2 regions of the Geodermatophilus sp. SYSU D00697 genome follow, and region 2 is predicted to be linked to the other one. Evidence: predicted binding sites of a transcription regulator. Region 2 holds the regulator's gene; the other holds the start of a gene.

Region 1 (14,440 bases), on a different contig from region 2:
GCATCGGGAACAGGCTCAGCGAGTGGTAGACCACCTGGCCGGTGACGTAGCCCTCCATGCCGTGCGGCAGCGCCTTGTGCCGCAGCAGCGTGCCGTCCTCGCGCTCCATCGCCAGCGCGAACGCCGGGCCGATGACCACGCCGAAGGCCGCCAGCGCGGCGAGGATGCTCGGCAGTGCGACCGACGGGTAGAGCAGGCTGGTGCCCTCGACCTCGGTGTCGCGGTTGAACCACAGGAAGACCAGCGTGCCCACGCCCATGAACAGGTAGAAGCCCTGGTCCTGCGCGCTGCGCACGCTGAGCAGGAACTCCGTCCAGCCCCGCCGCAGGCCGAGCCGGACCGCGTACGCGGCGCCGACCCGCCCGCCGCCCTCGACGCTCCGGGTCACCGGGTCACCTCCGCCAGCTCGGCCCGGCTGCCGGACTCGTGCCGGGCGACCATCTCGATGTAGGTGTCCTCCAGGCTGGCCCGGTGCACCTCGAGGTCGGCGATCTCGTCGCCGTACTGCTCGAACAGTCGCCGGACGAAGGCCGTGGAGTCCTCGGTGGCGTGCACGAACCGCTCGCCGCCGCGGGTCCAGCGCACCTCGCTGGTGCCGGCGACCTGCCGGGTCAGGGCCTCGGCGCTGCCGTCGGCGACGATCCGGCCGTCGGCGAGGATGAGGATCCGGTCGGCCAGCCGCTCGGCCTCGCCGAGGTCGTGCGTGGTGAGCAGGATGCTCGTGCCCTCCAGGTCGGAGAGCCGGTGCACCAGGTCGTGGAAGTCCCGGCGGGCCTGCGGGTCGAAACCGGCGGTCGGCTCGTCGAGGAACAGCAGCTCGGGGCGGCCGATGATGCCGACCGCGACGTCCAGCCGGCGCCGGCGGCCTCCGGAGAGGGTGGAGATCCGGCGGTCGGCGTCCGCGGTGAGACCGACGGTCTCCAGCAGCCAGTCGACGTCATAGGGGCGGGGCCGCTCCGGGGTGGCGTAGGGCCGGTAGTAGCCGCCCAGCTGGGTGAGCAGCCGGCGCGGCGTCCAGCGGGCGTGGTCGCGCCAGGACTGCAGGACGACGCCGACGCGGGCCCGCCACGCGTCGTCGGCGGAGGCCGGGTCCACGCCGAGCACCTCGACCTGGCCGGCCGAGCGCAGCCGGAAGCCCTCCAGCACCTCGATCGTGGTCGTCTTGCCGGCGCCGTTGGGTCCCAGGAGGCAGACCACCTCGCCGGCGTGCACGTCGAAGTCGACGCCGGTGAGGACCTCGTGCTGGCCGTACCTCATCCGCAGGCCGCGGACCCGGACGGCGGGCCGGTCGTGCGCGTCCCCACTCATGCGCCACTCCCTCGGGGCTCGTCGGTGGGGGGATAGTAGGTCTACTACATTGGCAGTACAACTGCTTACATGGCGGCATGGGGTTGCTGCAGAGCGTGGTGCGGTCGGAGGCCGGCATCGCCCGGGCGCTCGCCGACGGGGTGCGCGGTCGCGACGACGTCCGGCCGGGGGAGGTGGCGCTTCCCTACGCCGGCCGCTTCGGCCTCGTGGTGGGCGTGCTGTGCGCGCTGGGCGTGCTCGAGACCCTGGTGGTCCACGTGCTGCTGCCGTGGGAGGTCGCGCGGTGGGTTCTGCTGGCGGTGTCGGTCTACGCGCTGATGTGGATGGTCGGCTTCAGCCTCTCGCTGCGCCAGCACCCGCACGTCGTCCGGGACGGCGAGCTGGTGGTGCGGTTCGGCCACTTCCGGTCGGTGGTCGTGCCGCTGGCCGGGCTGGCCGCGGTGCGGCGCAGCGTCGAGACGGGGCACCGGCGCACCGTCGTCCGCGAGGGCGACCGGCTGGTCGTCTCGGTCATGGGCGACACGAACGTCGAGGTGCGCTGCGAACCGCCGGTACAGGTCCCGGGTCAGGACGGGCCGGTGGCCCGCGTGGCCCTGTACGCCGACGACCCGGCCGCGGCCGTCCGGGAGCTGCGGGCCCGCGCGGTCAGCGGGGCCGGCTGACCGCCCGCGGGCGTTCCCGCCGGGTCGCGGGCACCCGGCCGACTGGGCCCGTCCGGCGTTCCCGCGGGACCGCCGCGACCCGGCCGCTGAGCCGGTCCGGTGCTCCCGCGGGAACACCATGACCCGGCATGACTCCCCGCCGCGCAGTCTGTGGAGACGTCGCGGGTCGCTGACCTGCGGAACTGTCGCCCCCGCGACCTACTCTCCGAACACTCGTTCGATCGAGGAGGGGTCGCGGTGCAGGAAGCGGAGCTGTCGCTCGAGGAGCTCGCACGGCGCATCACCAGCGGTGCGGTGCGGCTGGCCGCGGCCACCGCGGCGTGGCTGACACTCGTCGCGGAGTTCGACCGCCGCGAGGGGTGGGGCGCGATCGGCATCCGCTCGTGTGCCCACTGGCTGGCCTGGCAGTGCGGCCTGTCGCCCGGTGCGGCCCGCGAGCACGTCCGGGTGGCCCGCGCGCTGACCGCGCTGCCGGCGACCGCAGATGCCTTCGCCGCCGGACGGCTGTCCTACGCCAAGGTCCGGGCGCTCACCCGGGTCGCCGAGCCGGACACGGAGCCGGCGTTGCTGGAACTGGCGCACGAGCTCACCGCCTCGCAGCTGGAGCGGGTGGTCCGCGAGTGGCGCAGGTCCGACGCCGTCGACGCCGGCACCGTCGCCGTCAAGCGCCGCTTCGACCACTGGTGGGACGACGACGGGATGCTGCACGTCCGGATGTGCCTGGACGCCGAGGAGGGCGCGGCCTTCCTGGCGGGTGTCGACTCCCTGGCCGAGCGCACCGCCCGCCGGGAGCGGGCCGCATCCAAGCGGGACGCTGCTGCCGCGCGGACCGACCAGGGCGTCGCCGCGGGCGACGGGGGCCTCGCCGAGGGCGATGGGGGCTTCGCCGAGGGCGATGGGGGCTTCGCCGAGGGCGACGGGGGCCGGGCGGAGGACGACGAGGTGGCGCTGGCCCGGGAGCGGACCACGGAGCGGCGCTGTGCGGCGGTCGCACGACTGGCCGCCGCGGCCGCCGACGCCGACCGGCGGCCGGGCGATCCCCCGCGCCGCGAGGTGGTGGTCCACGCCGACGCCGCAGTCATCGCCGCCGACGCCGCGGCCGGCCGCGCCCATCTCGAGGGCGGTCCGGCGCTCCACCCCGCTCACGTCCGGCGGATGCTGTGCGAGGCGACCGTCGTGACGATGCTGGAGCGCGGCCGCGAGCCGCTGGCCGTCGGCCGCACGAAGCGCTTCGCCACCCGTGCCCAGCGCCGGGCCCTGCACCGCCGCGACGGTGGCTGCGCCCGCCCCGGCTGCGCCGAGACCCGCATCGAGCGGCTGCACGCGCACCACATGCGGCACTGGCTGTTCGGTGGGGCGACCGACGTCGCCAACATGGTGCTGCTCTGCGACACCGACCACGGCCTGGCCCACGACCTGGACCTGGTCATGACCCGCCGCGACGGAGAGCTCGTCGTCACGTCGCCTGACGGCCGCCGCGTCTGGGGCCCGGCCGACGCCGCCTTCCGCGGGGGACTGCCGGCTCCGGGTGCCCCCACCACGGCCGTCGCGGACGACTGCTCCGCCGGGGTCTCTCCGATCGACTCCGTGGCGGACCGCCGACCCGCCACCGCAGCGCGACCGGAGGCGCAGGACCGGCTCACCGGTCTGGAACGGCTCGCGGGTCAGGACCGGCTCGCGGGTCAGGACCGGCCGGCGGGCGTCGGTGCGGTAGCCGACATCACGCGACTGCTCTTCCCCGACCGGGCACCCGACCTGCCCGACGCCCTGCCGGTCAACGGTGAGCCGATGGACCTCGCCTACGTGGTCGGCGTCCTGCTGGGCAACCGTGACCTCGAACGACGGCTCGCCGCCGAGAACGCCGGACGGCTCGCCGCCGTGGCCTGACGGAGGACCCCGTCCTCCGCAGGCCCGGGGCGAGCTCCCGCCGGGGTCGGAGGACGTCTCCGCGGGAACGCCCGCGGGCTCCCCGGGAGAACGCCAGCGGGCCGTCAGCGAGGGGCGCCGGCCGTCAGCGGGGGGCGCCGAGTTCCGCGGCGAGCCGCACCACCTCGCCGACGACCCAGACGGCGGGCGGCCGGATGCCCTCCTCGGCCAGCGTCCTGCCCAGGCCGGCGAGGGTGGTGCGCACCGTGCGCTGGGTGGGCGTCGAGCCGTCGGCGACGACGGCGACCGGGGTCTCCGGGTCGCGGCCGTGCTCGACGAGGGCCGCGGCGATCGCCGGGGCGGTGTCCACGCCCATGAGGACGACGAGGGTGCCGCGCAGCCGCCCGAGCGCGGCCCAGTCCACCAGCGACTGCGGGTGCCCGGGCGGCACGTGCCCGGAGACGACGGCGAACTCGTGGGTGAGTCCACGGTGGGTGACCGGGATGCCGGCCAGCCCGGGGACGCCGATCGCGCTGGTCACCCCGGGGACCACCTCGACCGGGACGCCGGCCGCCGCGCAGGCCGCCAACTCCTCCATCCCGCGGCCGAAGACGAACGGGTCGCCGCCCTTGAGCCGCACCACCCGCTTCCCGGTCCTGGCGTGCTCGACCAGCAGCGCGTTGATCTGCTCCTGGGCCATGTACCGGCCGCGAGGCAGTTTCGAGGCGTCGATGACCTCGACGTCGGGCGGCAGGGAAGCGAGCAGTGACTGCGGCGCGAGGTGGTCGGCCACGACGACGTCGGCCTGCGACACCGCCTGCTGGCCGCGCACGGTGATCAACCCCGGGTCGCCGGGGCCGCCGCCGACGAGGACGACGGTCCCCGGCCGGCCCTCGGGCATGGCGCGGGCCGCCCGGTCGCGGATGCTGCCGTCGGTCAGCCCGGCGACGACCGCGTCCCGGACGGCGACGGCCCGCTGGGGGTCCCCGCCGCCGTGGACGCCCACGACGAGGTCCCCCTGCCGGCCGACGGCGGGGGTCCAGACGCTGGACGCGGACCGGTCGTCGGCGCGGGCGCAGAAGACCCGGGCCCGCTCGGCCTCCTCGGCGACCGTGGCGTTGACCGCGGGGTCGTCGGTGGCGGCGACCGCGTACCAGGCGCCGTCGAGGTCGCCGGGCCGGTAGGAACGGCGCACCCAGGTGACCGCCCCCGGACCCACCAGCGCCTCCAGGGCCGGGGTGACCTCCGGGCTGACCACGGTCACCCGTGCCCGGGCCTCCAGCAGGCCGGCCACGCGGCGGTGGGCGACCTGGCCGCCGCCCACGACCACGACCCGGCGGTCGAGCAGCCGCAGGCCCACGGGGTAGACCACCCCGGAGGCCGGGTCGACGGGGGTGGCGTTCACGGTCGCTCCTCGCCGGCGCCCGTCGCGGGCGGGAACGGCGTCGCCGCGGTCGTGCGGGAGCTCGCGAACTGGCTCACCGGGCCTTCTCCGTCACGCCGGCGGAGTCGAACGTGGCCACGTCGCGCAACGCCCGCGCGGCGCTGGCCACCAGCGGCAGCGCCAGCAGGGCGCCGGTGCCCTCGCCGAGGCGCAGGTCGAGCCCGAGCAGCGGCCGCAGACGCAACGCGCGCAGGGCGATCGCGTGCCCGGGCTCGGCCGACGCGTGCCCGGCCAGCGCGTGCTCCAGCGCGGTCGGGCACAGCGCGGCGGCCACCAGCGCGGCGGAGCCCGCGATCACGCCGTCCAGCAGCACCGGCACGCGGGCGGCCGCGGCGCCGAGGACGAACCCGGCCAGCGCGGCGTGCTCCAGGCCACCCACCTCGGCGAGGACGGCCAGCGCCGCCTCGGGCGTCGTCGGCCGGACCGGCACGCGGCCGACCGCGCGGGAGACGACCGCGACCTTGCGGGCCAGCGTCGGGTCGTCGACGCCGGTGCCCCGGCCGGTCGCCTCCGCGGGGGTCGCGCCGGTGAACGCACAGACCAGCGCGGCCGACGCGGTCGTGTTGGTGATGCCCATGTCGCCGGTGACCAGGCAGCCGTGGTCGGCGGCGAGGTCGGTGGCGACCTCGATCCCGACCTCGACGGCCCGCCGGGCCTCGTCGGAGGTCATGGCCGGGCCGACGGCGAGGTCGGCGGTGCCGGGCCGCACCTTGCGGGGGAGCAGCGCCGGGCTGGGCTCGACCGCGTAGCCGGTGGCGACCCCGACGTCCACGACCACCACGTCCGCGCCGAGCTGGGCGGCGAACGCGTTCACCACCGCACCCCCGTGGGCGAGGTTGACCACCATCTGCGCGGTGACCTCCTGCGGCCAGGGCGTCACCCCCTGGGCGTGCACGCCGTGGTCGCCGGCGAAGACCGCGACCGCAGCCGGGGTGGGCAGCGGCGCCGGGCACGCGCCGGTGGTGCCGGCCAGCTGCGCCGCGACGTCCTCGAGCACGCCCAGGGAGCCCGGCGGCTTGGTCATCCGGTCCAGCCGGTCGCGGGCGGCGCGCTCGGCCGCGGCGTCGCGCGGCGCGATCGCGGCGATCGTGTCGCCCAGCAGGGTGCCCGCGAACGGGGCCGGGTCGGTGCTCAGGGGATCTCCTCGGGCAGGCGGGGCGCGGCCCGCGGCGTCGGTGGCGCGGGAGGGATCGCCTCCAGGATCGCAGCCAGCTCGGCGGCGAACGCACGCGAGGTGGCCGGAGCGCGGACGGCGACGCGCAGGTGGTCGCCGTCCAGGCCGGGGAAGGTGTCGCCCCGGCGCACCGCCCAGCCCCGCGCGCGCAGCTCCGTCCGGACGCGCTCGCCGTCGGGGACCCGCAGCAGCACGAAAGACGACCGGGGCCGCCCGAGCACCTCCACCCCCGGCGGCAGGGCGTGCAGCAGCACCTCGCGGTGGTCGATGAGGTGGTGGGCCGCCGCGACGGCCTCGGCGCGCGCCTCCGGGCCGGTGCACGCGACGAGCGCGGCCAGGGCCGGGGTGCCCAGCGGCCAGGGCGGCTGGGCGGCGGCGAGGGTCGCCACCAGGTCGGCCGGGCCCAGGCAGTAGCCCACCCGGAGCCCGGCCAGGCCCCAGGTCTTGGTCAGGCTGCGGACCACGAGCAGCCCCGGCAGGTCGCGGCGGCCGGCCAGCGACTCGGGCTCGCCGGGCACGGTGTCGGCGAACGCCTCGTCGACCACGAGCACCCGACCGGGCCGGGCCAGCGCGGCGACGTCCTCCGCGGCGTGCAGCACCGACGTCGGGTTGGTCGGGTTGCCGAGCACGACCAGGTCGGCCTCGTCGGGCACGGCAGCCGGGTCCAGCCGGTACCCCGGCGCCGCCAGCAGGTGCCGCTGGACCGGGTGCCCCGCGGCGCGCAGCGCGGCCTCCGGCGCGGTGAACGACGGGTGGACGACGACCGCCCGGCGTGGCCGCAGCGCGCGGGCGACCAGCGTGAACGCCTCGGCCGCACCCGCGGTGAGCAGCACCTCCCCGGTCGGGCGGCCGTGGGCCGCGGCGACCGCGGCGCGGGCGGGGCCGGCGTCGGGATAGGCGGCGCTGGCGTCGAGCGCCTCGTGCAGCACCGCCCGCAGCCACGCCGGCGGGGTGCCGGGGCGCACGTTGACGGCGAGGTCGACCAGGCCCGGGGCGAGCTCGGCGTCGCCGTGGTGGTCGAGGTCGGGCTCAGGCATCGGCCACCGCCACCGTGACCGGGCCGACCACCGTGCGCCCGACCAGCAGCGTGCCGCCGCCGAGCAGCGCCGCGGCCTCGGCGACCGACGGCGTCCCGACCGCGGCGGCCACCCGCGCCGACGGCGAGGGCACCGGGACGGCGGCCAGCGCGACGGCGGGGTGCGCCGTCAGCTCCCAGCCGCGCCGGGCCGCGGCCTCCACCAGGCCCGGCTCGCCGGCGCGGGCGTCGAGCGTGGCCAGCCGGACGACGTCCGCACCGGGGGGCAGGACGGCGTCCACCGCGGCCAGGACGGCGTCCACCGCGGCGAGGACCTCCGCGGCGGTGACCCCGGGGCGCGCGCCGACGCCGACCACGATCACGGTGCGGCCCCCTGGGGCAGGGCGGCCAGCAGCTCGTCCGCGTCGCGGGGGAGGGCGCCGTCGGGGAGCAGGCCCAGCGCGCGCAGCCGGGCGCCGACCGTCAGCGCCCAGGGCCGGTCGAGCCGGGCACGGGCGAGCAGGGTGTCGTCGGCGAGCACCTCGGCGGGCGGACCCTGCACCACCGTGCGGTCGACGACCACGGCCACCTCGTCGGCCCAGCGCAGCGCCAGGTCGACGTCGTGGGTGCTCATCACCACCGTCGAGCCGTTCTGCCGCAGCCGCTCGAGCGCGGCCAGCGCCTCGACGACCGCCGACGGGTCCAGCCCGGCGGTGGGCTCGTCGAGCAGCAGCACGCAGGGCCGCATGGCGACCGCGCCGGCGATCGCCACCCGCTTGCGCTCCCCGTAGGAGAGCTGGTGGGTGGGCCGGCCGGCCAGCTGCGTCACGCCGAGCAGGTCCAGCGCCTCGGTCACCCGCGCGCGGACGGCGTCCTCCGCCAGCCCGAGGTTGAGCGGGCCGAACGAGACGTCCTGGGCCACCGAGGCGCTGAACAGCTGGTCGTCGGGGTCCTGCAGGACGAGCTGGACCTCCTGCCGGTGCGCCCGCAGGCCGCGGCGGCTGTGCTGGAGCCGGTCCCCGTCGACGGCGACCGTGCCGGCCACCGGCACCAGCGCGCCCGACAGGCACCGCAGCAGCGTGGTCTTGCCCGAGCCGTTGGCGCCGAGCACCGCGAGCCGCCGTCCGGCCGGCACGGTCAGCGAGGCACCGTCGAGGACGCGGCGGCCCCGCTCGTACCCGGCGACCAGGCCCGTGGCGGTCAGCGTGCGATGGCTCATGCGAGCAGCCCGACCGAGACCAGGGCCGCGAGCCCGGCGGCCGTCCCCGCGAGGAACGCCCGGGACGACGGGAGCGCCTCCGGGAGCACCCGCAGACCGGTCTCCATGCCCCGGCCGGCCAGGCCCTCCTGCATGCGGCGGGCGCGGTCCCAGGAGCGGGTCAGCACGGCGGCGGCCAGCGCCCCGGACGACCGGGAGGACCGCCGCCACGTCGAGTAGCCCATCCGTGCCGTCTGGGCCTCCCGGACCGCGCGCAGGCTCCCCAGCAGCACGAACAGCATCCGGTAGGTCACCGCGGCGACCTCGACCACCGCCGCGGGCACCCGCAGCCTCCGCAGTGCCGGCAGCAGGTCCGACACCGGGGTGGTGGTGGCCAGCAGCAGCACGGCCGCGCTCCCGGCCAGTGCGTGACCGGCGAGGGCACCGGCGCGCGCGGCGGCGTCGGGTGCCCAACCCAGGCCGTCGTCGCCGACCGAGACCACGGCGGTGAGGGTCCCGACGGCGGTGAAGGCCAGCGGCCAGCGCACCACCCGGCCGAAGAGGCGGGCCGGCACCCGGGCGGGGCCGAGGGCGAGGACGACCGCGGTTCCCCCGACCAGGAGGCTGCCCGGCCAGGCCGGCAGCACCAGCGCGCAGACCACCAGGCCCAGGGACAGCAGCAGCTTGTCGCCGGGGGCCCGGCGGCGCCAGGCGCTGGCCCAGGCGGCGTCGTCGATCGCCAGGGAGCTCACTGCCCGGGGGTCCCCGCGGGAGCCGGTCCGGCCCCGGTCGCCGGCTCCGACTCCGCCGCCGCGCGGGCCTCGCGGAGGGCGCGCCGGCCGTGCAGCCGGCCGAGCACGTACCCGAGCACCCCCGCGCCGGCCGCGGCCTGCAGGGCGAACAGCCCGGACTCGAGCTCGGCGGACCCGGGGGAGAAGACCGACTCGAACCACGGGGTGTAGCCCGACTCCTCGATCAGCTCGGTGGCCCGGCCGTCGGTGCCGCCGAACTCGGAGCTGCCGACGTGCAGGACCATCGGGACGACGACCAGTGCGACCACGCCCAGCACGAGCAGGGCGGTGACCACGTGCCGCCGGTTCACCGCTGCCCCTCCTCGGCCGCCGGGGCGGCCGACGGCTCGGCCGAGCGGCGGAGGATGCCCAGCCGCTCCAGCTCCGGCCGGGCGTTGACGGTGAGCACCCGGAACAGCAGGACGCCGAGCAGTCCCTCGGCCAGCGCGAGCGGGACCTGGGTGACGGCGAAGACGCCGAGGAACTTGGCCGCGGCGCCCTCGAGGCCGCTCTCCGCGTCGGGGAACGCCAGCGCCAGCTGCAGCGACGTCGTGACGTAGGTGGCGAGGTCGGCCACCGCCACGCCGGCGAACACCGCGCCGAGCAGGCTGCCGCTCACCCGGCGGGTGAGCAGGTACGTGCCGAAGCCCGCCCAGGGGCCGACGACCGCCATGGAGAACGCGTTGGCACCCAGCGTGGTGAGCCCACCGTGCGCCAGCAGCAGGGCCTGGAACAGCAGGACGACGGTGCCGAGCAGGGCCATCACGGGTGGTCGGAAGAGGATCGCGCCCAGCCCCGTGCCGGTCGGGTGGCTCGAGCTCCCGGTCACCGACGGCAGCTTGATCGCGCTGAGCACGAAGGTGAAGGCCCCCGCGGCGCCGAGCAGCAGCGTCGACTCCGGGTTCTCGCGGACCTCCCTGACCACGGCCCGCGCGCCGTGCACCACGAACGGGGCCGCGGCGACCGTCCAGCCGATCGCGTGGGCCGGGGGCAGGAAGCCCTCAGCGATGTGCATGCGGTGCCCCTTCCGGGAGCCGCGCTGCGGCGGCGACGAGGCGGGAGGCCATCCCCGGGCAACCGGCCCAGTGCAGGTGCAGGTACGAGGCGTGCACGCTCCCGGCGACGAACCCCTCCGGCCCGGATCCCGGCCACCGCCAGGCCGGGTCCGCCCCCGCGCCCGGCGTGACGACCGTGCGGTGGAACTCGTGCCCGCGCACCCGCGTCCCGGCCGCGGCGAGCACCGAGTCGGTGAGCGCGACGGCCTCGCGGTAGCCGAGGGTGAGCCCCGGCGACATGGCCGCGTCGGCGGGCAGCACGCCGCACATCGGGGCGCCGTCCAGGCTGCGGGCCAGGTACAGCAGCCCCGCGCACTCGGCGGCGACCGGGGCGCCCCGCTGCGCCAGCCCGGCGACCTCGGCCCGCAGCGCGGCGTTGGCCGACAGCTCCGCGGCGTGCACCTCGGGGAAACCCCCGCCGACCACCAGCCCCGCGGTGCCCTCGGGCAGGTGCTCGTCGCGCAGCGGGTCGACGGTCACCACCTCGGCGCCCGCGGCCTCCAGCAGCTCGGCGTTCTCCGCGTAGCCGAAGGTGAACGCCGCACCCCCGGCGACGGCGATCCGCGGCCGGCCCTCGACCCGGTCCACCTCGGCAGCGGGGTCCCACGGGACGGCGTCCAGGGCCGGGGCCGAGCGGGCCAGCCGCAGGACGGCGTCCAGGTCGAGCGCGCCCGCCACCACCTCGCCGAGCCGCCGCACCGTCGCCAGCGCCTCGGTGGACCGCTCGGCGGCGGGCACCAGCCCCAGGTGCCGGGAGGGGGTGCCCAGTTCGTCGAGCCGCCGGATCGCCCCCAGCACGGGCACCCCGGACCCGCCGAGGGCGTCGCGCAGGATCTCCTCGTGGCGGTCGCTGCCCACCCGGTTGAGCACGACGCCGCCCATCCGCACGGTCGGGTCGAACGTGGCGAAGCCGTGCACGAGCGCCGCGACGCTCTGCGCCTGCGCCGAGGCGTCGACGACGAGCACGACCGGCGCGCGCAGCAACCGCGCGACGTGCGCGGTCGAGGCGAACCCCGGCTCGACGGCGGGGGAGGTGGCGCCGTCGAACAGGCCCATGACGCCCTCGACGACCGCGACGTCGGCGCCGCGCGCCCCGTGCAGGAACAGCGGGACCACCCGCTGCTCGCCCGCGAGCACCGGGTCGAGGTTGCGCCCGGGCCGGCCCGCGGCCAGGCCGGTGTAACCGGGGTCGATGTAGTCGGGCCCGACCTTGTGCGGGGAGACGGCCAGCCCGTGGGCGGTGAGCGCGGCGACCAGTCCGGTCGCGACCGACGTCTTGCCCGCGTTGCTCGACGGGGCGGCGACCACCACGCGTGGGACGGCGGTGGTCACCACTCGATCCCCCGCTGGCCCTTCTGGCCGGCGTCCATCGGGTGCTTGACCTTGGTCATCTCCACGACCAGGTCGGCGGCCTCGACCAGGGCCGGCGGGGCATCGCGGCCGGTGACGACGACGTGCTGGCTGCCGGGGCGGTCCACCAGCGTCCGCACCACGTCGTCGACGTCCACCCAGCCCCACTTCAGGGGGTAGGTGAACTCGTCGAGCACGTAGAACCGGTGCGCCTCCGCGGCGAGGTCGCGCTTGATCTGCGCCCAGCCCTCGGCGGCGTCGGCGGCGTGGTCGACCTCGGTGCCCTGGCGGCGCGACCAGCTCCAACCCGAGCCCATCTTGTGCCAGACCACCGGCCCGCCCTCGCCGGTCTGCTCGTGCAGCCGGCCCAGTGCGGTGAGCGCGTTCTCCTCGCCCACCTTCCACTTGGCGCTCTTGACGAACTGGTAGACCGCGATCGGCCAGCCCTGGTTCCACGCCCGCATCGCCATGCCGAACGCGGCGGTCGACTTGCCCTTCATCTCGCCGGTGTGCACGGCGAGGATCGGCCGGTTGCGCCGGGCCCTCGTGGTCAGCCCGTCGTCCGGGGTGATCGCCACCTGCCCCCGGGGCACCTCAGGCCGCCTCGCGGGCGGAGCGCACGGTCGCGGCCAGCGACTCGGCGGCCAGCTCCTCCAGCCGCAGCGTCCGTGCCCCGAGGGCGGCGCCGAGCGCGCCGGCCAGGCCGAGGCGCACCGGCCCGGACTCGCAGTCGACGACGACGCCCGCGATCCCGGCGGCGGCGAGCAGGCCCGCGGCGGCGTGCGCGTCGGCCACCGCGGTGTTGCCGCGCGCTCCCGTCGCCCGCCCGTCGGTGACGACGACCAGCAGCGGACGACGCTGCGGATCACGGACCCGCTCCACCCGCAGCGTCTCGTGCGCGCGCAGCAGGCCCGCCGCCAGCGGGGTGCGCCCGCCGGTCGGCAGCTCGCGCAGCCGGGCCGCGGCGGCCTCGACCGACCACGTCGGCGGCAGCGCCAGGTCCGCGCCGGTGCCCCGGAGGGTGACCAGGCCGACCTTGTCCCGCCGCTGGTAGGCGTCGAGCAGCAGGGAGAGGACGGCGCCCTTCACCGCGCCCATCCGCGAGCGCGACCCCATCGAGCCGCTGGCGTCGACGACGAAGAGGACCAGGTTGCCCTCGCGGCCCTCGAGCGTGGCCTGGCGCAGGTCCTCACCGGCGATCCGCAGGCCCGGCCCGGTGCGGCCGCGGGCGGCCTGGTGCGGCGCGGCGGCGAGCACGGTGTCGGTCAGGTGCAGCCGCGTGACCGGGCCGCGCGGGCGGGTCGAGCCGACCACCCGGCCCCGCTCGGCGCGCGCCCGGGAGCGCCGCCCGGCGACCCCCGTGCCGACGCCGGGGACCTCCAGCCGGCGGGCGCGGAACGCCTCGTCGGGGGCCACCGCGGCCCGCTCCGGTGCCGGCCCGGGACCGCCACCCTCCTGCGGTGTCGGGAGCTCTGCTGTCGTGTCGGGGCCTGATCCGCCCGCATCGCCTCCGACACCGGGGGGTCGGGAGCCGGTGTCGGGGCCCGGCCCGCCGCCGCCCGGCCCGCCGCCGCCCGGCCCGCCGCCGCCCGGCCCGCCGCCGCCCGGCCCGTCGTCCTGCGGCCCGTCGTCCTCGGGCTCGTCGGGGCGGGAGTCCTCGAGGGCCCGGTCCAGCGTCTGCTCGTCCAGGCCGGGGGCGTCGAAGGGGTTGCGCCGGCGGCGGTGGGGCAGCGCCAGCCGGGCGGCCACCCGCACGTCCTCCTCGGTCACCTCGTCCCGACCGCACCAGGCGGCGTGCGCGATCGCGGCGTGGGCGGTGACCAGGTCGGCGCGCAACCCGTCCACGTCGAAGGCGGCGCAGACCGCGGTCACCTGGCGCAGCGCGTCGTCGGAGAGGACGACGTGCGGCAGCCGGGCCCGGGCGGCCCCGATCCGCGCGGCCAGGGCGCCCTCCTCGGCCGACCACGTGGCGGCGAACCCGGCCGGGTCGGCGTCGAAGGCGAACCGCCGGCGCACCACCTCGGCGCGGACCGCCGGGTCCCGCGGCGCGGCGACCTCCACGGTCAGCCCGAACCGGTCGAGCAGTTGCGGGCGCAGCTCGCCCTCCTCGGGGTTCATCGTCCCGACCAGCAGGAACCGCGCCGCGTGCCGGACCGACACGCCCTCGCGCTCGACGTAGGCGGTGCCCAGCGCGGCGGCGTCCAGCAGCAGGTCGACCAGGTGGTCGTGCAGCAGGTTGACCTCGTCGACGTAGAGCAGGCCGCGGTGGGCGGCGGCGAGCAGGCCCGGCTCGAAGGCCTTCACGCCCTCGGTGAGCGCCCGCTCCAGGTCCAGCGAGCCCACGACCCGGTCCTCCGACGCCCCGACGGGCAGCTCGACCAGGCGCGCCGGCCGCGTCTGCCCGGGCGCGTCTGCGTCGTGCGGGCCGTCGGGGCAGGCCGGGTCCGGGGCGGCGGGGTCGCAGGCGAACCGGCAACCGGCCACGACGTCCACCGGCGGGAGGACGGCGGCCAGCGCGCGCACCGTCGTCGACTTCGCCGTCCCCTTCTCGCCCCGGACCAGCACCCCCCCGACCGC
Region 2 (14,440 bases):
TCGCGGTGCAGCGCCCCTCGCGGTGCGCCTCCCTCGCGCTGCAGCGCCCGCCGGGTGCCTGCACGTCGCGGCCGGTGACGGCGGCTCGGGCACGTCTCCGGCCGGCGCCGAGACGGGACCGCCCCGGCCGCACGAGGCGGCCGGGGCGGCACGACGAGGTCCCGAGCAGGCGGGCCTCCGGTGGGTCCGGTCAGCGCACCCGGCACCGACGTCCCGGCGTGCGCCGGGGAGCGCACCGGGTGGGCCTGGATCAGAACCCGGCCTGGCTCACCCCGTACTCGGCCTGCTCGGGGGTGAAGCCCTCGTACTCCAGCTGCTCGATGAGCCCCGAGCGCGAGAAGGACGAGTAGTCGAGGTAGTCCCTGGCGGACTGGGCGGCCTGCTCGTTCCAGTCGACGTCCAGGCGGTCGACGGCCCACGTCGCGTCACTGGTCGAGTAGCCCTCGTACTCGAGCTGCTCGATGAGCCCGGAGCGCGAGAAGGACGAGTAGTCGAGGTAGTCCCCCGCAGACTCCAGCGCGTTCTCCTGGCCGACCGTGAGATCGGGTGCCGGATCGGGCGCAGGAGCCGGGGCAGGCGCGGGAGCGGGCGCAGGTGCCGGTGCGGGAGCCGGAGCAGGCGCGGGGGCCGGCGGAGGAGTCGGGGCGACCTCCTCGACCGGCGGCGCGGTAGCAGAGGAAGGCTCCGAGGCCGGAGCCGGCGAAGGAGCCGGGGCGACCTCCTTGATCGACGGGAGCGGAGCGGAGGAAGGTCCCGACGCGGGTGCCGACGTCTCCACCACGGGCGCGCTGGAGCTGGCGACGGGGGCGCTGTCGGTGTCCTCCTTCGGCGCGACGGCTGCGCCCAGCACCGCCACGGCCAGCACCCCGGCCGGGATGAGGAACCGCTTCTGCCTGAACCAGGGGTGCCTCGGCGGCGTGGGCAGGCTCGGGCCGGGCTGGGCGGGCGGCTGCCAGGAGCCCTGCGGGATCCCGTACGGCGGCTGGGGCTGGGGAGCGCCGACCTGCTGCCTGGGCGACTGGGATGGAGGGCCGACCGGGGGCCGGTTGTCGGCCGGGGGCGTGGGGCCGGGCTGGCCGCCGTGGTCGTGGGGGTTCGGCTGAACCCCTCCTGGCTGGGTCACGAAGGGACACTCCTGCGTTGCTGACACGATGATCCTGGATGCGCTACTGAGGAGTATCGACACCGTCGGTGACCCCTTGACCCCAGCCACGGAGTCACCGACGAGCGCCGGGTGGCCTGCTCACTCCTGCGCCAGACACGCCACCGGCCCGGCTCCTGGAGGGAACCGGGCCGGTGACGACCTCAGTGGTCGGGGAGTCCCGCTGGCGGAGACCGGGACAGTGCTGCCCGAACTCGGGACGACGCCGCCCGGACCGGCGCGGACAACACGTCCCGGCCGACTACATCAGCTGCAGCCGCTGGTGGAGCCGCAGCCCTCGCAGACGTAGCAGCTGCCGGCCGGACGCATCTTCGTGCCGCAGGTCATGCACAGCGGCGCGTCGGTGGCCGTCCCGGTGACCAACTCCAGCAGCTCGGCCGAGGAGTGCGCCTCCTTGACCGACTTATCCGCCTTGGGCTCGGGCTGGGCCGGGCCCTCGGCCGGCGCGGAGGTGCGCAGCGCCTCCAGGTCGACCTCCTCCTCGACGACCTCCGGCGTGGAGGCCGAGGTGCCGTAGCCGGAGACCTGGGCGGCGCGCTCCTCGGCGCTGAAGATGCCGAGGTTGGCCCGCTTCTCCACCGGCAGGTGGTCCAGCGCCAGGCGACGGAAGATGTAGTCCATCACCGACTGGGCGATGCGGATGTCTGGGTCGTCGGTCATGCCGGCCGGCTCGAAGCGCATGTTGGTGAACTTCTGGATGTAGGTCTCCAGCGGCACACCGTGCTGCAGCGCGATCGAGATGCCGATCGAGAAGGCGTCCATGACACCGGCCAGGGTCGAGCCCTGCTTGCCCAGCTTGAGGAAGACCTCGCCGAGGCTGCCGTCCTCGTACATGCCGGCGGTCATGTAGCCCTCGGCCCCGGCGACGGAGAACGACGTCGTCATGCTGGTCCGCTTCTTCGGCAGCCGCTTGCGCACCGGGTGGGCGAGCGCAGCCGGAGCCGCCACCTCCGCGGCCGCGGCCGTCGTGTCGGCCTTCTTGGCCTTGGCGTCGGACAGCGGCTGGCCGACCTTGCAGTTGTCCCGGTAGATGGCCAGCGCCTTGAGGCCGAGCTTCCAGCCCTGGAAGTAGATGTTCTCGACGTCCTCGACGGTCGCCGTCTCCGGCATGTTGACCGTCTTGCTGATGGCGCCGGAGATGAACGGCTGCACCGCGGCCATCATCCGGACGTGGCCCATCGGGGAGATGGCCCGCTCCCCCATCGCGCAGTCGAAGACCTCGTAGTGCTCCGGGCGCAGGCTCGGGGCGTCCACGACGTGGCCGTGCTCGGCGATGTACTCGACGATCGCCTCGATCTGCTCGTCCTGGTAGCCCAGGCTGCGCAGGGCCCGCGGCACGGTCTGGTTGACGATCTGCATCGAGCCGCCGCCGACCAGCTTCTTGTACTTGACCAGCGAGAAGTCCGGCTCGATGCCGGTCGTGTCGCAGTCCATCATGAAGCCGATGGTCCCGGTGGGGGCCAGCACGGAGGCCTGGGCGTTGCGCCAGCCGTTGTCCGCGCCGATCTCCAGGCACTCCTGCCACTGGGCGGTCGCGGCCTTGAGCACGTCGGCGTCGTCGGCGCCCACCGGACGGATGGCGTCGTTGGCCGCGGCGTGCTTGCGCATGACGCGGGCGTGGGCGTCGGCGTTGCGGGCGAAGCCCTCGTACGCGCCCACGATGCCGGCCAGCTCCGCCGAGCGGCGGTAGGCCGTGCCGGTCATCAGCGAGGTGATCGCCGCGGCGAGGGTCTGGCCGCCACGCGAGTCGTAGGCGTGACCGGTCGCCATCAGCAGGGCGCCGAGGTTGGCGTAGCCGATGCCCAGCTGGCGGTAGGCGCGGGTGGTCTCACCGATGGGGTCGGTCGGGAAGTCCGCGAAGCAGATCGAGATGTCCATCGCGGTGATGACCAGCTCGACTGCCTTGACGAAGTTCCTCGAGTCGAACGTCCCGTCGTCCTTGAGGAACTTCATGAGGTTCAGCGACGCGAGGTTGCACGAGCTGTTGTCCAGGCTCATGTACTCCGAGCACGGGTTGGACGCGTTGATCCGGCCGGTCTCGGGGTTGGTGTGCCAGTCGTTGATCGTGTCGTCGTACTGGATGCCCGGGTCGGCGCACTCCCAGGCGGCCTGGGTGACCTTGCGGAACAGGCCCTTGGCGTCGATGGTCTCGATGACCGAGCCGTCGAGCCGGGCGCGCAGGCCGAACTCGGTGCCGTCCTCGACCGCGCGCATGAACTCGTCGGAGACCCGGACGGAGTTGTTGGCGTTCTGGTACTGGACGCTGGTGATGTCCTTGCCGCCGAGGTCCATGTCGTACCCGGCGTCGCGCAGCGCGCGGATCTTGTCCTCCTCGCGCGCCTTGGTCTCGATGAACTCCTCGATGTCGGGGTGGTCGATGTCGAGGACGACCATCTTGGCCGCGCGACGGGTGGCACCACCGGACTTGATCGTGCCCGCGGAGGCGTCGGCACCGCGCATGAAGGACACCGGGCCGGAGGCCGTGCCACCGGAGGACAGCAGCTCCTTCGACGAGCGGATCCGGGAGAGGTTCAGGCCGGCGCCGGAGCCGCCCTTGAAGATCAGCCCCTCCTCCCGGTACCAGTTCAGGATCGAGTCCATCGTGTCGTCGACGGCCAGGATGAAGCAGGCGCTGACCTGCTGCGGCGCGCTGGTGCCGACGTTGAACCACACGGGGCTGTTGAAGCTGAAGTACTGGTGCAGCAGCATCCAGGTCAGCTCGTGCTCGAAGATCTCCGCGTCACCCTCGGTGGCGAAGTAGCCGTGCTCGCGGCCGGCCTGGCCGTAGGTCAGCACGACCCGGTCGATCAGCTGGCGCAGGCTGCTCTCCCGCTGCGGGGTCCCCACGGCGCCGCGGAAGTACTTCGTCGTGACGATGTTGGTCGCGTTGATGCTCCACTCGGCGGGGAACTCCACGCCGCGCTGCTCGAAGTTGATCGAGCCGTCCCGCCAGTTGGTCATGACGACGTCACGACGCTCCCAGGTGACCTCGTCGTACGGGTGCACACCGGCGGTGGTGAAGACGCGCTTGACCTTCAGGCCCTTCCCCCGGGTCGGCGCCTTGGCGGCGCGACGCGTGCGGCCGGTCAAGCGATCCTCGGTCTCGGTCACGGAGCTCTCCCTCTGTTGCGGGTGGGCAAGGCGGCTGGGGAAGAGAGCCGCACTTGTTCTATCGGGTGGTGCTGACAGTTCTCAGGTGCCGGCGGCGCTGCCGGTGGAGGCGGCCTGGCCCCGCCCACTCCCCCGCCGGCGCACGGCCGGGGAGGTGTCCTGCATGCCAGGGAGCGGCGGGGTCCCGGCGGCGACGTACCGGGCCCGGAGCTCGGTGATCTCCTTCTCGAAGTCCTCGAGCGAGGTGAAGGCGCGGTAGACGCTGGCGAAGCGCAGGTAGGCGACCTCGTCCAACTCCCGCAGCGGCCGGAGGATGGCCAGCCCGACCTCGTGGCTGGGGACCTCCGCCGCGCCGGTGGCGCGGGTCGCGTCCTCCACCTGCTGGGCGAGCTGCTGCAACTGGTCCTCGTCGACCGGCCGGCCCTGGCAGGCCCGGCGGACGCCGGCCACCACCTTGGTCCGGTTGAACGGCTCACTGACACCGCTGCGCTTCACCACGGCGAGGACGGCCTCCTCCACCGTGGTGAACCGCCGGCCGCACGCGGGACACGACCGGCGCCGCCGGGTGGTGGCCCCCTCGTCGGCCTCGCGTGAGTCGATGACCCGGCTGTCGGCGTTGTGACAGAAGGGGCAACGCATCGCGGCTCCCCTCCCCTCGTGGTGGTCCGTCGCGCCCCCGCCCGACCGGCGGGCGCGGCGGCCGCGAAGCGGCCGGGGCACCCGAGCCGGGAAGCCGGCTGTGGACCCTCCTGGGGACATCCGGTGGACGTCCCGGGGAGAACCTGAGGACCGGCTGTGGACGGGCTTACAGCGGTGCAACTACTAGATGTAGGGGAACCCTAGGCCCGGCAACACAAGATCTGCAAGCCGGGACACGCCCCCGAGACACGGCCGTGACCAGGGGCGCTCTGCTGCCCCACCCGCCACGGCGACACGCCGCGACACGCCCCGCAGGAGTCGCGCGGCGGCGGCGGAGCGGTGTATGCGCGCGTCGGCACCCGACCCCGGAGGGCGGCCGGGCCTCAGCCGCGGACGGCGCCGTCGGGACGGGTCAGGCGGGGGCGGGGCACCCGCTCACCCAGCCGGAGGGGGCGGGTCAGGCAGTCGCCCTCGGCGCGCGGCGGGACCGCGACCGCCGGGAGGCCGACGCGGGTGTCGTCGTCCGCGGCCCGGTGTCGCCCGGCTCCGCCCGGTGCCCGGTGGCGCCCGGCGAGGGCGGCATCGAGCGCCGGCATCTCCGCGGTGACGTCCCCGCCGTGACGGCGCCGGCGACGGCCCTGCGCCGGGACGCCGGACGCCGTTCGCTCCGGAGCGCCGAGCACGCCGGCGACGAGCCGCTCACGGGCGGCGGCGCGGGCCAGGTCGAGGATCGGCGCGGCGGCGTCGTCCCCACGCCCAGCGGGAGGCGACGCCTCCACGACGGGCGACTCCGGCAGCCGCAGGTCGGACAGGGCGACCCAGGTCTCGCGCACACCGCCGGCGACGGTCAGCCGGACCCACACCTCGCAGGATCCGCCGGCGTCGTGGCGCCAGCCGAGGATCGACCCCGGCAACCAGGCGCCGGCCACGGACACCTCGACGGCCTGGGACTGCTGGGTGAAGACCGCTGCTCGGCTTCCGGACATCCGCGACACGCCTCTGACGTTAGGTGCCCTTTTGACCACGCAGCGTCAACGCCTCCGTACGGAGGGTTGACGAACCTGACCGCCTCGCCTTGTCGCTGTCTGGCCCCGCGGCGTGCCGGGCCCGGAGGAGGAGGGACGGGACGCCCTCAGGGCAGCAGGAGGACCTGTCCCGGCACGACGCGGGCACCGTCGAGCTCGTTGAGCTCCTCGATCACGTCGACCACGGCCCGGACGTCCTCGTCGGGCCCGGCGAAGTCTGCGGCGATGGACCACACCGTGTCCCCCGCCTGGACGACCACGCTGCGCTCCCCCACCAGCCGCAGGTCGCCGGGGTCATCGGCGACGAGAGGTCCGAGCCAGGACCCGAGCGCCACGCCGACCCCCAGCGCGAGGACCACCGCCAGCCGGCGCGCCCTGCGGGTCAGCCGCACCCCCGGACCCGGCCGGTGCCGCACCCGGCCGCAGCCGCCGCGCACGGGCCGCCCCGCCGGGGGACCGGGCACCGCGGCCCCCGCCGGCCGGGTCGGGCCCGGCCGCGTCTGCCCGGGTCGCACCGGACCCGGCCGGGTGGCGGACGAGTCGACGGGCGCGGTCGCACCGTCGTCGGTCGCCCGGACCGACTCGGGCCGGCATGCGCCCACCCGGGACACGGTCGCCCGCGACGCCGGAGGCCGTGGCCGGCGCCCGGCCGCACCGTCGTCGGCCACCGGGACCGCACGGAGCCGGGGCCGCCAGGGCACCTGTACCGCGTCGTCGAAGTCCAGCACCGCCTGCCGCATGCCCGCCACGACCACTCCTCCCACCGCTGCCCGGACCGTCGAACGCCTGTTCGATTCGAACGGCTGTGCGATGTCTACCGGATGGGTCCGACGAACGCCATCGCGCCCTGCCGGGCAGTTCGAACACGTGTTTGATCGAGAGGGCCCGGCACGCTACGGTCGGTCCCGAACGACGAGACGTGCTGCGACAGCAGCCGGCGAGGAGGCGACGGTGGCGGAGAAGAGCGGGACGTCGGGGAGCCGCCGGAGGACGACCGGCGCGCCGGCGGCCACCGAGACGGCGGCCGTGCGGACCTTCCCCGACCGGAGCGAGGCCGGGGACGGCCTGACCCAGCGCCAGCGGCGCGTCCTCGAGGTCATCCGCGACTCCATCGACCGCCGCGGCTACCCGCCCTCGGTTCGCGAGATCGGTGAGGCCGTCGGCCTGTCCTCGGCCTCCTCGGTGGCCCACCAGCTCACGGTCCTGCAGAAGAAGGGCTGGCTGCGCCGCGACCCGAACCGGCCCCGGGCCCTCGACGTCCGCCTGCCCGGCGACGCGCCGGCCGAGCTCGTGTCCACCGCCGCCCCGGCCGGCACCGACGAGGCGCCCGCCCCCACCTACGTCCCGCTCGTCGGCCGGATCGCCGCCGGTGGCCCGGTGCTCGCCGAGCAGGCGGTCGAGGACGTCTTCCCGCTGCCCCGCGAACTGGTCGGCGAGGGCACCCTCTTCATGCTCAAGGTCGCCGGCGACTCGATGGTCGAGGCGGCCATCTGCGACGGCGACTGGGTCGTGGTGCGCCAGCAGCCGACGGCCGAGAACGGCGAGATCGTGGCCGCCATGATCGACGGCGAGGCGACGGTCAAGACCTACAAGCGTCGTGACGGCCACGTGTGGCTGCTGCCGCACAACCCCGCCTACGAGCCCATCCCGGGTGACGAGGCCACCATCCTGGGTCGCGTCGTCACCGTGCTGCGCCGGGTCTGACCCGCAGGCGCCGCCCCGGGCTCAGGGGCGCCGGCGCAGCCTCCCGCCGACCCACACCAGGGCGGCGGCGACCACGGCCGCGATCGCGGCCGCCGCGACGGCCGGCATGCCGCCGTCGTCGGCGCTCAGCAGGTCGGGGAGGGAACCGTCCGCCGACGTCGACGCAGCGGCGTCGCTCGGGAGCTCGCCCAACGGGACGACGATGACGTCGGCCGGCAGTCCCTCGCTGGTCACGACCAGGCCGGAGGCGTCGGCGGTGAAGCTGACCGCCTCGCCCTGCGGCGACGCGGGCAGCGGCAGCCGGACCGGGTCGGCGGCCAGTGCACCCGCCACGTCGGAGCCCGACAGCGGCCAGACGTAGGCGTCGGTGTAGGTCCGCAGGGCCAGCAACCGGCCGTCGGGCGAGACCGCTCCCCCGGTGACCATGAGCTGCCCGGCGCGACCGACCGGACCGCCCGGGGTCCCGGTGAGCGTGAACTCGACACCCGCCACCTCGGTGAGGCCAACCGTGCCGGCGTCGACCAGCGCGCTCACCGGGCGGTACACCGAGCTGGCTCCGAGCACCTCCTTGGTCACCAGGTAAGGCGTGCCGTCCGGCGCGAGGAGCAGCGCCTCCACGTCCCGGGGTCCCTCCGGGAAGGCCAGCCGGTACACCGCGGTGCTGCCGTCCGGCCGCAGGGCCAGCAGCGCCACCGTCTCCCGCGTGCCGTTGTTGTCGCCGGTGTCGGCGAGCCACACGGTCCCGTCGGCGCCGACCGCGAGGTCCTCGGGGTCGTAGGGGTCGACCGGCGCGCTGCGCACGTCGACCACCTGGCAGCCGGCGTCCAGGACGTGGACGTCGAGCCGCTCCCCACCGTCGTTGAGGGCCAGCATGCGGTCGCCCACCACCACGAGGCCGGAGAGCTCCGCCAGCCGGGGGTCGGTGACCTGGCACTGCGTGCGAGGCGCCGTCGCCTCCTCGGCGGAGACCGGCTGCGCGGCACCGAGGACGGCGGTCAGCGCGAGGACCGTCCCCGCAGCCAGGTGCCGGCCCGGCGTGCCGCTACGCGGAGGGGTGAGCAGCTCGGGCACCGACCCAGCGTGACAGCAGGACTGCGTCCAGTGCATGGACCACGCCCAGCAGGAGGATGCCGACCGCCGCCCCGACCACCGCGTCGGTGACCCAGTGGAAGTCCAGGGACACCATGGCCACCCCGGTGGCGACCGGGCCGAAGACGCTGAGCAGCCGGAAGGCCCGCTGCACGCCCGCGGCGAGCCGGAACTCCACCGCCTGCCACCGGGCGACACCCCACATGAGGACCGCGTTGGCCACGTGCCCCGACGGGTAGGACGCACCGTCGCGGTGGAAGAACGACCCGGGATAGGCCGGTGCGGTGCGCCCGGTCCCGTACTTGAAGCCGTAGACGACGACGGTGAGCAGCGCGAGCGCGACCAGCACCCGGAGCAGCGGCACGGCGGTCCGGCGCCGCCACACCAGGTAGCCGGTCAGGACCGCCAGGACGATCAGGATGAAGCCGCGCCCGCCCAGCTGGGTCACCGCCCACACCGGCCAGTACGCGGCCGACTCCTTGAGCTGCCAGGAGCTGACCACCTCGGAGACCCGCAGGTCCATCCGCTCGAGCACACCCCGGCTGAGCAGGTCCGCGGTCACCGCGACGGTGACGAGCAGGGCGAGGACCAGCAGCCACCACGATGGCCGGCCGTCGGAGACCACCCGCTGCGGCGGGGCGGGCACGACCTCGCCGTCCGGCGCGTGCTCGCCCGGACGCCGCCGCACCGCGCCGCTGGTCACGCTCTCACGGTACCGGGACGTGACCCGATCGTGACCTCGGACGACCGACGCGGGCGCGCCGTCCCGGTCAGCCGACCGGGACGGCGAACCCCTCCAGGCTGGCGGCGAGTGCTCCGTCGACCCGGGCGGTCAGCCGGGTCCCGCCGGCCTCGTGCTCCTCGCGGAGGACCTCGCCGTCGCGGTGCACCCGGGCGACGAGGTCGCCGCGGTCGTAGGGCACCAGCACGTCGACGTCGACATCGGGCCGCGGCAGCCGCGCGGCGACGATGTCCCGCAGCTGCTCGATCCCCTCACCGGTGCGCGCGGACACCCACACCGCACCCGGCAGCGCCCGGCGCAGCGTGAGGACGTCGTCCTCGCTCATGGCGTCGACCTTGTTGACCACGATCAGCTCCGGCACCGCCGCCGCATCGATCTCGCCGAGGACGACGTGGACGGCGTCGATCTGACCCAGCGGGTCCGGGTCGGATCCGTCGACGACGTGCAGCAGCAGGTCGGCGGCGGCCACCTCCTCCAGCGTCGACCGGAAGGCGTCGACCAGCTGGTGCGGCAGGTGCCGCACGAAGCCGACGGTGTCGGTGAGCGTGTACTCGCGGCCGTCGGGCGAGGTGGCCCGGCGCACCGTCGGGTCGAGGGTGGCGAACAGCGCGTTCTCCACCAGCACACCGGCGCCGGTGAGCCGGTTGAGCAGGCTGGACTTGCCGGCGTTGGTGTAGCCGGCGATCGCCACGCTGGGGACGGCGTTGCGCCCGCGACTGCTGCGCTGCGTGGCGCGTGCGGTCGCCATGCCCGCGATCTCCCGGCGCAGCTTGCTCACCCGCGCCCGGATGCGCCGCCGGTCGGTCTCGATCTTGGTCTCACCCGGACCGCGGGTCCCGATGCCGCCACCACCGGCGACCCGGCCACCGGCCTGCCGGGACAGCGACTCACCCCAGCCGCGCAGCCGCGGGAGCATGTACTGCATCTGGGCGAGCTCGACCTGCGCCTTGCCCTCACGGCTGGAGGCGTGCTGGGCGAAGATGTCGAGGATCAGCGCGGTCCGGTCGACCACCTTGACCTTGAGGATCTTCTCCAGCGCGTTGAGCTGGCCCGGCGTCAGCTCTCCGTCGCAGATGACGGTGTCGGCGCCGGCCGCGGCGACGATGTCGCGGATCTCGGCGGCCTTGCCCGAGCCCACGTAGGTGCCCGCGTCGGGCTTGTCCCGCCGCTGGCTCACCGCCTCCAGGACCTGCGACCCCGCGGTCTCGGCCAGCGCGGCGAGCTCGGCCAGGGACCGGTCGGCGTCGGCCTGCGTCCCCTCGGTCCAGACGCCGACCAGCACGACGCGCTCCAGGCGCAGCTGGCGGTACTCGACCTCGGTGACGTCGGCGAGCTCCGTGGACAGACCCGCGACGCGGCGGAGGGCGCCGCGTGCCTCGAGGTCGTAGGAGCCGGTCGTCTCCTCCGGCTCGTCCCACTGCCCGGCCGGCGCGGGACGGGTGGCCTCCTCGGCCGGTTCGGGGGCGGCCCGTAGGGCCCGGTCCCCGGCGCCGTCGATCGCGGCGCGGTTCTGTGCTGTCGTCATCGTGTCCAGCGTGGCACGCCCCACCTGCCGGGGCATCTGAGTTGTCATCGCCGGGTACAACACCGCGGGCGTCCGAGACCATCCCGACGCGTGACCTCGTCGTCCCCGGGTAGGGCCCGGTCCCGACGATCGCGAGGAGGCCGGAGCATGACCGAGAGCAGCGGCAGCAGCAGCCTGGGCAGCGGCGAGGAGCTCGACGACCCGGGTCGCGACCCCAAGGGCCTCAACCCGCCGCGCAACCCGCTGGGCGCCGGCCCCGACCAGGACAGCGGTCGCGGCGAGCCCAAGGGCAGCCCCGGGATCGCCGGACAGTCGATGATGCCCGAGTCGCCGGAGGAGACGGAGAACACCAGGGACCAGGGGGCCTGAGCCGGCCGGTCAGCTCGCGAGCCACTCCGGCGTGAGCTCACCGGCGGCCACGACCACGGCCGGGCCGGTGAGCACCGTCGTCCCGTCGACGCGGACGGTGAGCCGGCCGCCGGGGACGTCCACGGTGACCGTGCCCGTGTCGGCGCCGCCGGCCTCCAGCGCCGCCCAGGCGGCCGCGCACGCGCCCGTCCCGCACGACCGGGTCTCCCCCACGCCACGCTCGGACACCCGCAGCCGGATGTGGGCGGCCGGCGCCAGGACGTTCACGAACTCGACGTTGACCCCGTCGGGGAAGAGCCCGGTGTCCACGCCCGGGGCGACGGTGAGGTCGAGGGTGTCGACGTCGACGTCGGTCAGGCAGGCCAGGTGCGGGTTGCCCATCGTGACGGCGCGGCCGGGGAACGCCGCGCCGTCCAGGTGCGCCGCGCCGGTCCCGAAGGGCCGGGCGGGGCCCATGTCGACCCAGTAGCCACCGTCGGGCGCGGCGCCGACCCGGCGCGGCCCGCCGCGGGTGCCCACCAGGACGCCGGACTCGCACGCGGCGCGGTCCAGCAGCCCCTCGGTGACCAGGACGTGCAGGAACAGCCGGATGCCGTTGCCGCACATCTCGGCGTGCGAGCCGTCGGCGTTGCGGTGGTCCATGAACCACTCGCAGCGGTCGAGGTCCTCCCCGAGGACGGCCGGCGCGTCGGGGACGTGCACGCTGCGGACGACGCGCAGCACGCCGTCCCCACCGAGGCCGGCCCGGCGCTCGCACAGCCGGCGGACCATCGCGGCGTCCAGCCGGTCCTCCGGCCAGGCCGTGCCGTCGGGGTCGGGCAGGACGACGAAGTCGTTCTCCGTGCCGTGTCCGATCAGCACCCGGTTGGCGGTCACCGGCCGATCGTATGCGCGGCGATCAACGCGTCGGCCGCGTCGACGAGGTCGGGGCGCGCGGCGTCCAGCCAGGTGGTCGCGGCGTCGCGGCGGAACCACGACCGCTGCCTCCGGACGAATCGGCGCGTGGTCGACACGGTGCGCTCGCGGGCCTCCTCGGCGGTCAGCTCGCCGTCGAGCTGGGCGAGCACCTGCGCGTAGCCCAGCGCCCGCGAGGCGGTGGGACCCTCCCGCAGGCCGTCGGCAGCCAGCGTCTCCACCTCGGCGACGAACCCCGCGGCCCACATCCGGTCGACGCGGGCGGCGATCCGCTCGTCGAGGTCGGCCGGGTCGCGGTCCAGGCCGACGACCACGGCCGGGTAGTGCGGCCGGGGCTCGGGCAGCTGCGCGCGGAAGGGGCCGCCGGTGATCTCCACGACCTCCAGCGCGCGCACGATCCGCCGTCCGTTGCTCGGCAGGACCGCCGCGGCCGCGGCCGGGTCGACGGTGGCCAGCCGGGCGTGCAGGGCCGCGGGGCCGACATCGGCCAGCTCGCCCTCCAACCGGGCCCGCACCGCCGGGTCGGTGCCCGGGAAGTCCAGCTCGTCGAGGACGGCGCGCACGTACAGCCCCGACCCCCCGACCAGCAGGGGCACCGTGCCCGCTGCCCGCAGCCGGTCGACCTCGGCGCGGGCCAGGCGGCGGTACTCGGCGACCGACGCCGCCTGCCGCACGTGCCAGACGTCGAGCAGGTGATGCGCGACGCCGCCCTGCTCGGCGGCGTCGGGCTTGGCGGTGCCGATGTCCATGCCGCGGTAGAGCTGCATGGAGTCGGCGTTGACCACCTCACCGCCCAGCCGCCGCGCCAGGGCCACCCCCAGCGCGGTCTTGCCCGTGGCGGTGGGGCCGACCAGGGCGACCACCGGCGGCTGCGCCGTCACGGGACCAGCCAGTCGGCGACGAGGTACCCGACGCCGAAGGGCGCCGCGTCCGCGAGCAGCCGCCCCCGCACCTCCCGGCCGGCCAGGACGGCTCCGACCGCGCGCCAGGTGGGGACGCCGGCGGCCAGCAGGCGCTCCCCCTCCGCGGGATCGAGCCCGGCGAGCGCCGCGGCGTCCCCGGAGGCCAGCGCAGCGGCGACGGCGGCGTCAAAGGGCCCGGCGGCCTCGTCGAGGTACCCGGGCGCCTTGACCGTGCGGCGCGCCGACCCGTCCCCCATCGCCAGGACACCGACCGGACCGGGCAGTTCGGCGAGGGCGTCGGCGAGGTCGTCAGGCGTCACCCCCAGCCGGAGGCCGGCGTACCCGGCCTGGTGCAGCAGCCAGGCGCCCACCGTGTGCGCCAGCGGAGTGCGCCGGCCACCCGGCCGCTCCGGCCCCGCGAACGGCACGTCGAGGTCCACGCCGAAGCCGCGCAGGTCGCCGCCGTCCCCCGGGCCGAAGCGGCTCCCGCCCCCGCTCCCCACGACGACGACCACCTCGGGCCGGTGGGCGAGCGCGGCATCGACGGCCTCGGCGCAGGCGGTCCGCAGCTGCCGGGTGTCGGCTCCGGGCCGGCCCTCCACCTGGGGCAGCAGCAGCGGCGGGCAGGGACAGAAGGCGACGGTGAGGGGACCCGCGGCCCCCTTCCCGTCGGATCCGGCCGGGCTGGAGCTCACCGGAGCAGTGTCCCGGATGCGACGTGGGACACTGCGGTGCGTGTCGAGCACGGAGAACGCCGCAAACACCTCGCAGCAGGTCCCCACCACGGACACGGCCGGTTCCGAGGCGGTCACCCCCGAGGCGGGGACGGCGGCCGCGGCCGCCCCCGGCGACGCCGCACTGGCCGACCCGGCCGCGGGGACGCCCGAGGTCGCCCCGCCGTCCGAGCAGGGCGCGGAGGCTCCCGCCGCGACCGAGGACGCGCCAGGCGCGGCCGTGCCGGAGGAGGTCGTGCCGGTGGAGGTCGTGCCGGGAGACCTCACCCCGGGTGCCGTCACCCCGGGTGCCGTCACGCCGGGAGCCGTCGTCCCGGAGACGGCTGCCCCTGCGCTCGCCCCGGCGCGGCCGGCCGCCCCCGTGCAGCCGGCCGCCGCGGCGTCGGACCCGTCGCAGTGGGGCCGCGTGGACGAGGACGGCACCGTCTACGTCCGCACCGCCGAGGGCGAGCGCGCCGTGGGCTCCTGGCAGGCCGGCGACCCGGCCGCCGGCCTGGCGCACTACGCCCGCCGCTACGACGAC

Evidence for each region. The regulator LexA, encoded in region 2, represses DNA repair genes until DNA is damaged. The targets are predictions, from matches to a motif close to TCGAACANNTGTTCGA.
Region 1: a site for LexA is predicted at 2,176-2,191, ahead of ACI79C_RS15310 (DUF222 domain-containing protein). Genes of this name have one in related genera too.

The regions. Positions count from the first base shown of each region.
Region 1 is NZ_JBJGYV010000016.1:76,195-90,634, reverse strand. Features, by position in the region: gene ACI79C_RS15325 (ABC transporter permease) at 1-388, opposite strand, end outside; gene ACI79C_RS15320 (ABC transporter ATP-binding protein) at 385-1,308, opposite strand; gene ACI79C_RS15315 (hypothetical protein) at 1,386-1,970, shown strand; gene ACI79C_RS15310 (DUF222 domain-containing protein) at 2,208-3,857, shown strand; gene cobA (uroporphyrinogen-III C-methyltransferase) at 3,982-5,241, opposite strand; gene cobT (nicotinate-nucleotide--dimethylbenzimidazole phosphoribosyltransferase) at 5,315-6,367, opposite strand; gene cobC (Rv2231c family pyridoxal phosphate-dependent protein CobC) at 6,412-7,491, opposite strand; gene ACI79C_RS15290 (cobalamin biosynthesis protein) at 7,484-7,852, opposite strand; gene ACI79C_RS15285 (energy-coupling factor ABC transporter ATP-binding protein) at 7,849-8,688, opposite strand; gene cbiQ (cobalt ECF transporter T component CbiQ) at 8,685-9,419, opposite strand; gene ACI79C_RS15275 (energy-coupling factor ABC transporter substrate-binding protein) at 9,416-9,769, opposite strand; gene ACI79C_RS15270 (energy-coupling factor ABC transporter permease) at 9,766-10,473, opposite strand; gene ACI79C_RS15265 (cobyrinate a,c-diamide synthase) at 10,460-11,845, opposite strand; gene cobO (cob(I)yrinic acid a,c-diamide adenosyltransferase) at 11,842-12,441, opposite strand; gene ACI79C_RS15255 (putative cobaltochelatase) at 12,458-14,440, opposite strand, start outside.
Region 2 is NZ_JBJGYV010000009.1:90,689-105,128, forward strand. Features, by position in the region: gene ACI79C_RS10290 (Ltp family lipoprotein) at 251-1,123, opposite strand; gene ACI79C_RS10295 (vitamin B12-dependent ribonucleotide reductase) at 1,409-4,273, opposite strand; gene nrdR (transcriptional regulator NrdR) at 4,355-4,912, opposite strand; gene ACI79C_RS10305 (hypothetical protein) at 5,296-5,898, opposite strand; gene ACI79C_RS10310 (LysM peptidoglycan-binding domain-containing protein) at 6,045-6,686, opposite strand; gene lexA (transcriptional repressor LexA) at 6,889-7,641, shown strand; gene ACI79C_RS10320 (hypothetical protein) at 7,663-8,712, opposite strand; gene ACI79C_RS10325 (phosphatase PAP2 family protein) at 8,684-9,433, opposite strand; gene hflX (GTPase HflX) at 9,501-10,997, opposite strand; gene ACI79C_RS10335 (hypothetical protein) at 11,145-11,366, shown strand; gene dapF (diaminopimelate epimerase) at 11,376-12,242, opposite strand; gene miaA (tRNA (adenosine(37)-N6)-dimethylallyltransferase MiaA) at 12,239-13,162, opposite strand; gene ACI79C_RS10350 (hypothetical protein) at 13,159-13,878, opposite strand; gene ACI79C_RS10355 (DUF349 domain-containing protein) at 13,919-14,440, shown strand, end outside.